DNA from 2 places in the Bradyrhizobium pachyrhizi genome. Region 2 is predicted to be linked to the other one. Evidence: riboswitches for the same ligand, from Rfam matches in the RefSeq annotation. Region 2 holds a riboswitch; the other holds the start of a gene.
The links. A riboswitch is a leader RNA that binds a small molecule or an ion and turns the genes downstream of it on or off. The one in region 2 is predicted to bind glycine.
Positions count from the first base shown of each region.

Region 1: linked by a shared signal. The riboswitch ahead of gcvT (glycine cleavage system aminomethyltransferase GcvT) and the one ahead of QA639_RS27255 (D-amino acid dehydrogenase) in region 2 are both predicted to bind glycine.

Region 1 covers NZ_CP121667.1:5,898,379-5,905,286, forward strand. The annotation lists gene alaS (alanine--tRNA ligase) at 1-1,232, opposite strand, end outside; glycine riboswitch at 1,435-1,523, shown strand; gene gcvT (glycine cleavage system aminomethyltransferase GcvT) at 1,664-2,809, shown strand; gene gcvH (glycine cleavage system protein GcvH) at 2,830-3,195, shown strand; gene gcvP (aminomethyl-transferring glycine dehydrogenase) at 3,219-6,092, shown strand; gene QA639_RS28040 (acyl-CoA thioesterase) at 6,265-6,696, shown strand; gene QA639_RS28045 (hypothetical protein) at 6,731-6,908, opposite strand, start outside.
Region 2 covers NZ_CP121667.1:5,739,939-5,746,846, forward strand. The annotation lists gene QA639_RS27245 (ABC transporter substrate-binding protein) at 1-491, opposite strand, end outside; gene QA639_RS27250 (M20/M25/M40 family metallo-hydrolase) at 757-1,887, shown strand; glycine riboswitch at 1,979-2,085, shown strand; glycine riboswitch at 2,089-2,203, shown strand; gene QA639_RS27255 (D-amino acid dehydrogenase) at 2,269-3,627, shown strand; gene QA639_RS27260 (ABC transporter permease) at 3,788-4,729, shown strand; gene QA639_RS27265 (ABC transporter permease) at 4,733-5,620, shown strand; gene QA639_RS27270 (ABC transporter ATP-binding protein) at 5,778-6,908, shown strand, end outside.

The DNA.
Region 1 (6,908 bases), 160 kb from region 2:
ATGCCGCGCGACTTCAGCGCGTCCTGCGTCAGATCGAGCGGGAAGCCGTAGGTGTCGTACAGCGTGAACGCGGTGTCGCCGTCGAACATGTCGCCCTTCTTGAGGCCGGCGCTCTTCTCGTCGAGGATCGACAGGCCGCGCGCCAGCGTCTTGCGGAAGCGCGTCTCTTCCAGCCGCAGCGTCTCCTCGATCAGCTTCTCGGCGCGGACCAGGTCCGGATAGGCCTGGCCCATCTCGCGGACCAGCGCCCAGACCAGGCGATGCATCAGCGGCTCGCTCGCGCCCAAGAGCTGCGCATGGCGCATCGCGCGGCGCATGATCCGGCGCAGCACGTAGCCGCGGCCCTCGTTCGACGGCAGCACGCCGTCGGTGATCAGGAATGCCGACGAGCGCAGGTGGTCGGCGATCACGCGGTACGACCCGACGTTCTGCTCGTTCGGACCGTGGCCGAGGGTCGACGCGGCGGCATCGATCAAATTGCGGAACAGATCGGTCTCGAACACGCTCTCGACGCCCTGCAGGATGCAGGCCATGCGCTCGAGCCCCATGCCGGTGTCGATCGAGGGACGCGGCAGCGCCACGCGCTCCTCCTTCGTCACCTGCTCGTACTGCATGAACACCAGGTTCCAGAATTCGAGGAAGCGATCGCCATCCTCCTCCGGGCTGCCCGGAGGTCCGCCCCAGATGTGCTCGCCGCGGTCGATGAAGATTTCGGAGCACGGACCGCACGGACCGGTGTCGCCCATCGCCCAGAAATTGTCCGACGTCGGGATGCGGATGATGCGGTCGTCCGAGAAGCCCGCGATCTTCTTCCAGTGGCCGGCCGCCTCGTCGTCGGTGTGGTAGACGGTGACCAGCAGCTTGTCCTTCTTCAGCCCGAAATCCTTGGTGATCAGATTCCAGGCGAGCTCGATCGCGCGCTCCTTGAAGTAATCGCCGAACGAGAAGTTGCCGAGCATCTCGAAGAAGGTGAGATGGCGCGCGGTGTAGCCGACATTGTCGAGGTCGTTATGCTTGCCGCCGGCGCGCACGCACTTCTGCGACGTCGTGGCGCGCTGGTAGCCGCGCTTCTCGACGCCGGTGAAGACGTTCTTGAACTGCACCATGCCGGCATTGGTGAACATCAAGGTCGGGTCGTTGCGCGGAACCAGCGGCGACGAGGCCACGATCTCGTGCCCGTTCTCCTTGAAGAAGTTCAGAAATGTCGACCTGATGTCGTTGACGCTGCTCATGTTCATCCAATCGGAAAAAGGGGCCGGCCAGCCGCAAAAAGGCGTCATTTTCCGGCCGAACGCTTTTAGACATTGCCAGCTGCGGTGTCCAGAAACTGTGCAGGCGGATCATGGGCTTGCCGCGGCAGCACAAAGCCCATTGGATAGTTGCTGCAGCTGCGTTGACAGTCTTGGTGGCGCCGTGTTTTCTACCTACCTATACCTAGTCACGTCGGGAGAGACCGGCCTTACCGCCGGCGCCGAAGGAGCAACCGCCCCGGAAACTCTCAGGCAAAAGGACCGCGTGACGTCTGACATCTGGAAAGAGATGCTGGGGTTCGCCCCGATGCGTCCGCCGACGGGATAATACTCTCAGGCACAGCGACAGATGGGGCTTTCTGCAGGTTTCTCAAGGGGAAATGGGTCCCCGCGGGAACCGCGAGGGCCCTGTGATGCTTGCGCACGAAACCTCCCGGCTGAAACAGACCCCGCTGCACGCGCTGCACCTGGCGCGCGGCGCCAAGATGGTGCCGTTTGCCGGCTATGACATGCCGGTGCAATACGCGGCCGGCGTGCTGAAGGAGCATCTGCACACCCGCAAGGAAGCCGGCCTGTTCGATGTGTCGCACATGGGCCAGCTCGTGCTGAAGGCCAAATCCGGTAAGGTCGCCGACGCCGCGCTCGCGCTGGAAAAACTGGTGCCTCAGGACATCGTCGGTGTCGCACCGGGACGGCAGCGCTACGCGCAATTCACCAACAATGATGGTGGCCTGCTCGACGACCTGATGGTGGCGAATTTCGGCGATCACCTGTTCCTGGTGGTCAACGCCGCCTGCAAGGCCGAGGACGAGGCGCATCTGCGTGCGAATCTCTCCGACGCCTGCGAGATCGTCTCGCTGGCCGACCGCGCGCTGATCGCACTGCAGGGGCCGAAAGCCGAATCGGCGCTGGCGAAACTTTGTGCAGATGTCGGTTCGATGAAATTCATGGACGCCGGTCCGCGCCGCGTCGGCGACGTCGACTGCTTCGTCTCGCGCTCCGGCTATACCGGCGAGGACGGCTTTGAGATTTCCGTGCCCGCGGACAAGGCGGAAGCCCTGGTCACCGCGCTGCTCGACAATCCCGACGTGCTGCCGATCGGGCTCGGCGCGCGCGACAGCCTGCGGCTCGAAGCCGGGCTGTGCCTCTATGGCCACGACATCGACACCACGACGACGCCGGTCGAAGGCGCGCTGGAATGGTCGGTGCAGAAGGTTCGCCGCAGCGGCGGCGCCCGCGCCGGCGGCTTCCCCGGCGCCGACAAGATTCTCGTGCAATTCGCAGATGGCGCCGCGCGCCGGCGGGTCGGCCTGAAGCCCGACGGCCGCGCCCCCGTGCGCGAAGGCGCCGCACTGTTCGCCGATGCCGGCTCGACCGAGCAGATCGGCAAGGTGACTTCGGGCGGCTTCGGCCCGAGCCTCAATGCGCCGGTCGCGATGGGCTATCTGCCTGCCGCCCTTTCCGCCGTCGGCACCACCGTTTTCGCCGAAGTGCGCGGCCAGCGGCTGCCGCTCAAGGTCGCCGCCACGCCCTTCGTCCCCAATACCTACAAACGCTGAACGCCAAAGGATCGATCCCCATGACGACGCTGTACACGTCCGACCACGAATGGCTCCGCATCGAGGGCGACGTCGCCACGATCGGGATCACCGACTATGCGCAGTCGCAGCTCGGCGACGTCGTGTTCGTCGAACTGCCCAAGGTCGGCCGCAGCCTGAAGAAGGCCGAGGCCGCCGCTGTGGTGGAATCCGTCAAGGCCGCTTCCGACGTCTACGCGCCGATCACCGGCGAGGTGGTCGAGGTCAACGACGCGCTCGCCGCCGAGCCCGCGCTGGTCAATTCGGACGCCGGCGGCAAGGCCTGGTTCTTCAAGCTGAAGATTGCCGACAAGGGCGAGCTCGGCGGCCTGATGGACGAGGCCGCCTACGCCGCGCACACCGCCTAAAGGATCACCCCGAGGATCACGTCATGAACGCGCCCTTCAAGCCGATCAACGAAGCCGCCACCGATTTCGTCCGCCGCCACATCGGACCGTCGCCGCGCGACGTCAACGCGATGCTGGAGACGGTCGGCGCCGCGAGCCTGCAGGCGCTGATGAACGAGACGCTGCCGGCGTCGATCCGGCAGAAGGCGCCGCTCGATCTCGGCCGGGCGCTGAGCGAGACCGAGGCGCTCGCGCATATGAGCGAGCTCGCCGCGCAGAACCAGGTGTTCACCTCGCTGATCGGCCAGGGCTATTCGGGGACCATCCTGCCCGCGGTGATCCAGCGCAACATTCTGGAGAACCCGGCCTGGTACACCGCCTATACGCCGTACCAGCCGGAGATCAGCCAGGGCCGGCTCGAGGCGCTGTTCAACTTCCAGACCATGATCTGCGATCTTACCGGGCTCGACGTCGCCAACGCCTCGCTGCTCGACGAGGCGACCGCGGCGGCGGAAGCGATGGCGCTCGCCGAGCGCCACTCGCAGGTCAAGGCGAAGGTGTTCTTCGTCGACAAGGAGGTGCATCCGCAGACGCTGGCGGTGATGCGCACGCGCGCCGCGCCGCTGGGCTGGGCGCTGGTGGTCGGCGATCCCCTGACCGAGCTCGACAACGCCGATGTACTCGGCGCGCTGCTGCAATATCCGGGCACATCGGGCGCGGTACGCGACCTTAAGCCTGCTATCGCCTCGCTGCGCGCCAAGGGCGCGCTGGCGATCGTTGCCGCCGACCTGCTGTCGCTGACGCTGCTCGCGTCGCCGGGCGAGCTCGGCGCCGACATCGCGATCGGTTCGGCGCAGCGGTTCGGCGTGCCGATGGGGTACGGCGGACCGCACGCCGCCTACATGGCGGTGCGCGACACGCTGAAGCGCTCGCTGCCCGGCCGCATCGTCGGCCTCTCGGTGGATTCGCGTGGGGCACCGGCCTATCGCCTCGCCCTGCAGACCCGCGAGCAGCACATCCGCCGCGAGAAGGCGACCTCGAACATCTGCACCGCGCAGGTGCTGCTCGCCGTGATCGCCTCGATGTATGCGGTCTATCACGGTCCGGAGGGCCTGACCCATATCGCACGCAGCGTGCATCGCCGCTCCACCGTGCTTGCCGCCGGCCTGCGCAAGCTCGGCTTTGCGCCGACCAGCGAAGCGTTCTTCGATACCGTGACGGTCGAGGCAGGCAGCAAGCAGATCGAGCTCGTCACCCGCGCGCTGGCGGAGCGGATCAATCTGCGCGTCGGCGCGACCACGCTCGGCATCGCGCTCGACGAGACCACGACGCCGGAGACGGTCGAGGCGGTGTGGCGCGTGTTCGGCGGCAAGCTCAGCTATGCCGAGATCGAGGCCGGCGCGCACGAGGCGCTGCCGAAGGAGCTGCGGCGCACCAGCGCCTTCCTCACCCATCCGGTGTTCAACACGCACCGTTCCGAGACCGAGCTGCTGCGCTACATGCGCAAGCTCAGTGATCGTGACCTCGCGCTCGACCGCGCGATGATCCCGCTCGGCTCCTGCACGATGAAGCTCAACGCCACCACCGAAATGATCCCGCTGACCTGGCCGGCGTTCGGCAACCTGCATCCGTTCGCGCCCGCGGATCAGGCCAAGGGCTATCACGCGCTGTTCAAGCGGCTGGAGCAATGGCTGTGCGACATCACCGGCTATGATGCGGTCTCGCTGCAGCCGAACTCCGGCGCGCAGGGCGAATATGCCGGACTGCTGGCGATCCGGGGTTATCACCTGGCGCGCGGCGAGCCGCACCGCAAGGTGTGCCTGATCCCCTCCTCCGCGCACGGCACCAATCCGGCCTCGGCGGCGATGGTCGGCATGGAGGTCGTGGTGGTGGCGTGCGATGCGCGCGGCGACGTCGACGTCAATGATCTCCGCGCCAAGGCCGAGAAGCACTCCGCCAACCTGGCCGCCGTCATGATCACCTATCCGTCGACCCACGGCGTGTTCGAGGAACATATCCGCGAGATCTGCGACATCGTGCATGCCCATGGCGGCCAGGTCTATCTCGACGGCGCCAACATGAACGCGCAGGTCGGGCTGTCGCGGCCCGGCGACTACGGCGCCGATGTCAGCCATCTCAACCTGCACAAGACCTTCTGCATTCCGCATGGCGGCGGCGGCCCGGGCATGGGCCCGATCGGCGTGAAGGCGCATCTTGCGCCCTATCTGCCGGGCCATCCCGCGACCGACGGCACCACGGCGCACGCGGTCGGCCCGGTGTCGGCCGCGCCGTTCGGCTCGGCGTCGATCCTCACCATCTCCTACATCTACATCCTGATGATGGGCGGCGAAGGTCTGACGCGCGCGACCGAGATCGCGATCCTCAATGCCAACTACATCGCCGCACGGCTGCAGCCGCACTTCCCGGTGCTGTACCGCAACGAGCGCGGCCGCGTCGCGCATGAGTGCATCGTCGATCCGCGGCCGCTGAAGACGAGCAGCGGCGTCACCGTCGACGACATCGCCAAACGCCTGATCGACTACGGCTTCCACGCGCCGACCATGAGCTTCCCGGTGGCGGGCACGCTGATGATCGAGCCGACGGAATCGGAATCGAAGTTCGAGATCGACCGCTTCTGCGACGCCATGATCGCGATCCGCGACGAAATCGCTGAGATCGAGAAGGGCCGCTGGAAGGTCGAGGCCTCGCCGCTGCGCCACGCGCCGCATACCGTCCACGACATCGCCGACGATGCCTGGAACAGGGCCTATACCCGCGCCGAGGGCTGCTTCCCGGCCGGCGTGTCGCGTTCCGACAAATACTGGAGCCCGGTCGGCCGCGTCGACAACGTCTATGGCGACCGCAATCTGGTGTGCTCATGCCCGCCGGTCGAGGATTACGCGCAGGCGGCGGAGTAAGGAGCTACTGCAGCTATGTGGCGTTGCGTCTCTGACGCCTGATTCACTCGGTGTCATTCCGGGGCTCGCGAAGCGAGAACCCGGAATCTCGATCCACGACCTCTGGATTCCGGGTTCGCGACTTCGTCGCGCCCCGGAATGACGGACTGGCCCGCCCGCGGCAGGAGGAAACATGCGCGAGGAATTCTGGTTCCATTTCCCGTTTCGCGTCCGCTATTCGGAGGTCGACGCGCAGGGCGTGGTGTTCAACGCGCACTACCTCACCTATTTCGACACCGCCATCACCGAATATTTCCGCGCGCTGGGCTACGATTATCTCGGCGAGGTGGCGCGGACCGGGATCGACTTCCACACCGTGAAATCGGTCGTCGAGTACAAGGCGCCGATCCGGTTCGACGAGAACATCGAGGTCTGCGTCCGGGTCGCGCGGATCGGTCGCTCCTCGATCAATCTTGCGCTCGCGATCTTCGCCAAGGGCTCCGATGACCTGCGCGCCACCGGCGAGATCATCTGGGTCGCGACCGACCAGAAGACGCACCAGTCGGTCGCCGTGACCGAGGATTTGCGGGCACTGATCGCGAGCCGCGAAAAGGCGCTGGCGTAACGCGGCCCTGCCGGCGGCGCGGTGTCGATCAAACCTATGGAGCGACCAAGGTGCGGCTCTCGGCATCCCAGCGCCACAGCCGGTCGTTGGTAAGCTTCGTACCACCCCACCAGCGATCGATCGGGTTGTGCTGGCTGAAGTCGCCGGCGCCTGCCACGATTGCCTGTCCGAGGGCGGTCAGCGCAAGCCGGCTTCGCTTGTAGCGTTGGTGC
Region 2 (6,908 bases):
TCCAGCACGAGGCCGTAGGGTTCCTTCAGCTTCAGCGTGATGGTCTTGGCGTCGGTCGCCTCCAGGCTCGCGACGAAGTCCATCAGCTTCTGGCCCATGCCGTCGACCTTGCCCCAACGCTGCAGCGAGGCGACGCAGTCTTCCGCGGTGACCGGCGCGCCGTCGTGCCACTTCAGGCCGTCGCGCAGCGTGAACGTGTAGGTCAGCTTGTCGTCGGACACCTTCCAGTCCGCCATCTGCGGCTGGATCTTGAAATTGGAATCCGTCGCCAGCAGCGTGTCATAGATCATGTAGCCATGATCGCGGGTGATGTAGGCCGTGGTCATGATCGGATCGATGACGCGCAGATCCGAGTGCATCACCGCGGTGATGGTCTTGCCCGCGGCCATCGCCTGCGGCGCGAATGACAATTCCTGCGGCGCGAACGACAGCGCGAGCGCCGTCAACGCGGCCGCTAGCGTGCGGTGTTTCCAACGCGAGATAGGGAACATGCAATCTCTCCTGACGTGTAACTGGTCAAAGCCGGCTTATTCGTTATGCACGTGGTTCGTTATTTAGGCGAACTAACATGCTGTATGGCTTGTGAAATCGAGACTTGCACCAAGCGCCAAGCGCGTCAATCGGTTTCAGGCCGCATCGGACGTACACAAACGAATGAGGCCGCGCGCCAGATTTTGGCTTTACAAAATCGTCGGCTGAGATTTTCGTAACGCGCGCGCGATGCCGGCGCCGTCAGAACAACAAGAGAGAACAACGATGAACCCCGCCAATCTCCCGTTTGATTCCGAAGCGATGCTGCAGGGCCTGCGCAGCTGGGTGGAATGCGAAAGCCCGACCTGGGACGCCGCCGCGGTCGAACGCATGCTCGATCTCGCCGCCCGCGAGATGGCGATCATGGGTGCGACGATCGAGCGCATCGCCGGACGCCAGGGCTTTGCGGGCTGCGTCCGCGCCCGTTTCCCCCATCCGAAACAAGGCCAGCCCGGCATCCTGATCGCCGGCCATCTGGACACCGTTCACCCCGTCGGCACCATCGAGAAGCTGAAGTGGCGGCGCGAAGGCAACAAGTGCTTCGGGCCGGGCATCTTCGACATGAAGGGCGGCAACTACCTGTCGATCGAGGCGATCAGGCAGTTGGCGCGCGCCTCCTTCACGACTCCGCTGCCGATCACCGTGCTGTTCACCCCCGACGAAGAAGTCGGCACGCCGTCGACGCGCGACATCATCGAGGCGGAAGCCGCGCGCAACAAATACGTGCTGGTGCCGGAGCCCGGCCGTCCGAACAACGGCGTCGTCACCGGCCGCTACGCGATCGCGCGCTTCAATCTGGAAGCCACCGGCAAGCCCAGCCATGCCGGCGCGACGCTGTCTTCCGGCCGCTCCGCGATCCGCGAGATGGCGCGGCAGATCATCGCCATCGACGGCATGACCACCGAGGACTGCACCTTCTCGGTCGGCATCGTGCATGGCGGCCAGTGGGTCAATTGCGTCGCGACGACCTGCACCGGCGAAGCGCTCAGCATGGCCAAGCGCCAGGCCGATCTCGATCGTGGCGTCGAGCGCATGCTGGCACTGTCGGGCACCGCCAACGACGTGACCTTCAAGGTGACGCGCGGCGTCACCCGCCCGGTGTGGGAGCCGGATGCCGGCACCATGGCGCTCTATGAAAAGGCAAAAGGCCTTGCGGCAGCGATGGGTCTCGATCTGCCGCACGGCAGCGCCGGCGGCGGCTCGGACGGCAACTTCACCGGCGCGATGGGCATCCCCACGCTCGACGGTCTCGGCGTTCGCGGCGCCGATGCACATACGCTCAACGAGCACATCGAGGTCGACAGCCTCGCCGAACGCGGCCGCCTGATGGCGGCGCTGCTGGCGACGCTGGACTGACATCGATTGCACTGCACAACACGTTGGCACTGCCGGATCGAAATTTAGCCTTGTCCATTTTTAAGGCTTCGCCTACGGTCCGGCCGTCCAACGCGACGATGCGGGAGAGATCGGAGCAACAACATTCGTGTTGTTGCCTTCGGCGCCGACGGAGCAACCGCCCCGGAAACTCTCAGGCAAAAGGACTGTATCGTCAGGACGATCTGGAGAGAGACGAACATGGCCGCACATCAAGGGCCATGACGTCCACCGAAGGGGATAGTTCGCTTCCGGCCCCGGCCCGATGCGGATCAAGCTCTCAGGTACCGTGACAGATGGGGCGCCGATGCCGGTTTCACCGGTGGTTCGGCGACTCTAACCCACGGGAGCCTGACAACCATCATGCCACACATCGCGATCATCGGCGCCGGCATCACCGGCGTAACGACGGCCTATGCCCTGCTTGAACGCGGCTACAAGGTGACTGTCCTCGACAGGCATCGCTACGCCGCGATGGAAACCTCGTTCGCCAATGGCGGACAGCTTTCCGCCAGCAATGCCGAGGTATGGAACAGCGCCGCGACCATCCTGAAGGGGCTGCGCTGGATGCTGAGAAGCGACGCGCCGCTGCTGATGAACCCGAAGCCGAGCTGGCACAAATATTCCTGGATCGGCGAGTTCGTAGGCCACATCACGCGCTATCGCGGCAACACCATCGAGACCACAAAGCTCGCCATCGAAGCGCGCAAGCATCTGTTCTCGATCGCAGAGCGCGAGAACATCGCCTTCGATCTCGAGCGCCGCGGCATCCTGCACGTCTATCACGACAGGGCCGGCTTCGAAGCCGGCCTCAAGGTCAACACGCTGCTGCAGCAAGGCGGGCTCGACCGCCGGCCGGTGACGCCGGACGAAATCCGCGTCATCGAACCCGCGTTGCAGACGGCCTGCTATGGTGGTTTCTTCACGCCATCGGACGCGACCGGCGATATCCACAAATTCACCCGCGGCCTCGCCGACGCCTGCATCCGCCGTGGCGCGAGCTTTGTCCATGAAGCCGACGTCGACACGATCGCGCGCGGCGATGACGGCTTCCGCATCGGCTGGAACGAAGCTGCTTCACATGATGCTGCGGTCGCGACGCGACAGCAGTTGCAGGCGGACGGGATCGTGATTTGCGCCGGCGTGGCGAGCCGCCACTTCGCCGGCCTGCTCAACGATCGCGTCAATGTCTATCCGGTGAAGGGCTATTCGATCACGGTGCAGCTCGATGCACCGCAAAGCCGGAATGCCGCGCCCACCGTCAGCCTGCTCGATGAAGCTGCGAAGATCGTCACCAGCCGGCTTGGCGCCGACCGCTTCCGCGTCGCCGGCACCGCCGAGTTCAACGGCTTCAACCGCGACATTCGCGCCGATCGCATTCAACCGCTGGTGGACTGGGTGCGGCATCATTTCCCAGAGATCGATACGTCGAAAGTCGTGCCATGGGCGGGCTTGCGCCCGATGATGCCGAACATGATGCCGGTGGTTCGCGCCGGACGGATTCCGGGCGTGTTCTACAATACGGGCCACGGTCATCTCGGCTGGACACTGTCCGCCGCGACGGCGCAGATGGTGGCCCAGGCGATCGACGATTGGCGCGACCTCGACACGCCGCCGATGGCGCCGTCGATCGGTGCCGGGCTCGACGTGGATTCCAACGCGCGCAAAGCTGAAATCAATCCACCTTCCAGTGGACTGCTTCGAACTTCACCGGAGGAATAATCGCGGCCAACAGGACTGATTAGCTGCACCGCAAAAACCGCAGCACCGATGGCATGGGACTTGCTCAAGTTCTACCGTGAGTCTGCTACCATCTGTGCTACGGTCTGGTGTGCAACGGTCCCGCTGGGGACTTCACCGACCACAACCCAACGGATCAAATTTGCTCGGATATCTGCTTCGCCGCATCCTCGCCGCCATTCCCGTGATGGGCGTGGTGGCTCTGTTCGTGTTCCTGTTGCTGCGGCTGACGCCGGGCGACCCGGCCGCCATCCTCGCCGGCGACAACGCGACTCCCGAACAGCTCGAACGTATCAGGACCTCGCTTGGTCTGAACGAGCCAATCTACATCCAGTTCTACACCTGGATCGCCAAGCTGCTGCACGGCGACCTCGGCGTCTCCCTGATCTCGAACAAGCCGATCCTCGAAATGATCGTCCCGCGCCTCGAGCCCTCGATCTCGGTCGCGCTGGCCACCATCATCCTCTCGATCCTGGTGGCGGTGCCGCTCGGCGTGATCGCGGCGTGGAAGCACGGCACCTGGATCGACCGCTTCGTGATGGGGCTCTCGGTGCTCGGCTTCTCCGTTCCGGTGTTCGTGATCGGCTACGTGCTGATCCAGATCTTTGCGATCGATCTGCGCTGGGTTCCGGTACAGGGCTTCAAGAGCATCTCGGCCGGCTTCGGTCCGTTCTTCCAGCGCCTCATCCTGCCGACCTGCACGCTCTCCTTCATCTATGTCGCGCTGATCGCACGCATGACGCGGGCCTCGATGCTCGATGTGCTCGGCGAGGATTACGTGCGCACCGCGCGGGCCAAGGGCATCGGCGAGACCGGCGTGCTGTTGCGCCATGCGCTGCGCAACGCGGCCGTGCCGGTCATCACGGTGATCGGTTCCGGCTTCGCGCTGCTGATCTCCGGCGTCGTCGTCACCGAGAGCGTGTTCAACCTGCCCGGCATCGGCCGCCTCACCGTCGATGCGGTACTGGCGCGCGATTATCCGGTGATCCAGGCCATGATCCTGTTGACGTCGGGTATCTACGTCGCGGTCAATCTGTTGATCGACCTCGCCTACACCCTGCTCGATCCTCGTATCCGGTACTGAGCAATGGCGATCGAAACCCTTCCCGAATCCTCGCTTCCCGTCACCCGGCCGTTCCGCGTCAAGTTCGGCTTCCTGACGTCGACGCCGATCATCGCGGTTGCGACGATCTGCCTCGCCCTCATCATCCTGATGGCGATCTTCGCGCCGCTGCTTGCGCCGCATGATCCTCTGCTGCTGACGCCGTCGCAGCGGCTGAAGCCGTCGAGCGCGCAATATCTGCTCGGCACCGACGCCTATGGCCGCGACCTGTTGTCGCGCATCGTCTACGGCGCACGGATCTCGCTGGTGATCGGCCTCGGCGCCGCCGTCTGCTCGATCGCCATCGGCCTTCTGATCGGCCTCGTCGCCGGCTTCTTCCGCTGGGTCGATGCGGTGCTGATGCGCGTGATGGACGGCTTGATGGCGATCCCCGCCATCCTGCTCGCGATCGCCGTGGTGTCGCTGTCGGGTGCCAGCATCTGGACCGTGATGGTCGCGATCACCATCCCCGAGATCCCGCGCGTGGCGCGGCTGGTGCGCTCGGTGGTGCTGACCGCACGCGAGGAGCCTTATGTCGAGGCCGCGATCTCGCTCGGCACCAGCCTGCCGAAGATCATGTGGCGGCATTTGATGCCGAACACCATCGCGCCGCTGATCGTGCAAGGCACCTATGTCTGCGCGTCCGCGATCCTGACCGAGGCGATCCTGTCGTTCCTCGGCGCCGGCATCTCGCCGGAAACGCCGACCTGGGGCAACATCATGGCCGAGGGCCGCGCCTACTTCCAGGTCAAGCCGTCGCTGATCTTCTGGCCGGGGCTGCTGCTCTCGATCGCCATTCTCAGCGTCAACCTGATCGGCGACGCCGCGCGCGACGCGCTCGATCCCCGCATGAAGCAGCGTGAGGGCAAGTGACGGCTTCAATGCCAATTGAAGCCGTCATTCCGGGATGGTGCGTGAGCACCAGACCCGGAATCTCGAGATTCCGGGTTCGATGCTTCGCATCGCCCCGGAATGACGCAAGACGAAAAACATCGCGGTCGCTCCTCGTATTGCCGGTGGAATCAGTCCTATGACCAACCTCGTCCTCGACATCAGCAATCTCGTCGTCGGCCTCGGCCGCAAGGCGGATGCGCATCGCATCATCGACGACCTCTCGCTGCAGGTACGTGAAGGCGAGACGCTCTGCCTGGTCGGCGAAAGCGGCTCGGGCAAGTCGGTGACATCGCTCACCGTGATGGGCCTGCAGCAGAAGGGCACGCTGGTGCCGTCTGGCGGCAGCGTCAAACTGGTCGGCGAGGAACTGCTCACCGCCAGCGACCGGCGGCTGCGGCAACTCCGCGCCACACGGATGGCGATGATCTTCCAGGAGCCGATGACCGCGCTCAATCCGGTCGTGCCGGTCGGCCGCCAGATCGACGAGGTGCTGCGCGCCCACACCGATCTCGACTCCCGCGCGCGGCGTCAGAAAATCCTGGCGATGATGGAGCATGTGCGGCTGCCGGATGTGGAGCGCATCTTCTCCTCTTACCCGCATCGCCTCTCGGGCGGCCAGCGCCAGCGCATCATGATCGCGATGGCATTGGTTCTGGAGCCGAAGCTCCTGATCGCGGACGAGCCAACCACCGCGCTCGACGTCACCACGCAGAAGCAGATCCTCACCTTGATCCGCGACCTGCAACGCGATCACGGCACGGCTGTTCTGTTCATCACCCACGACATGGGCGTGGTGGCCGAAATCGCCGACCGCGTCGCGGTGATGCGACACGGCCGCCTGGTCGAAACCGGCCCGCTGCAGGACGTGCTGCGCACTCCGAAGATGGAGTACACCCGCAACCTCTTGTCCTCGGTGCCGAGCCTCGTGCCGCGCGCGCCGCGCCCGGAGACGACCGAGCCCGTGGTGCTGGAAGCCAACGAGCTCAGCAAGGTCTACCGGGAGCGGTCGCTCTACGGCAAAGCCCGCGAGGTCGCCGCCGCCAGCAACGTCACGCTCACTCTGCGCAAGGGCCGCACGCTCGGCATCGTCGGCGAAAGCGGTTCCGGCAAGTCGACGGTCGCGCGCTGCATCGTGCGCCTGATCGACCCGACCTCGGGCGGGGTACGCCTCGCCGGCCGCGAGATCTCCGACCTGTCGCGCCGGCTGTTGCAGCCGCATCGCCAGAAAATCCAGATCATCTTCCAGGATCCCTACCGCTCGCTCAAT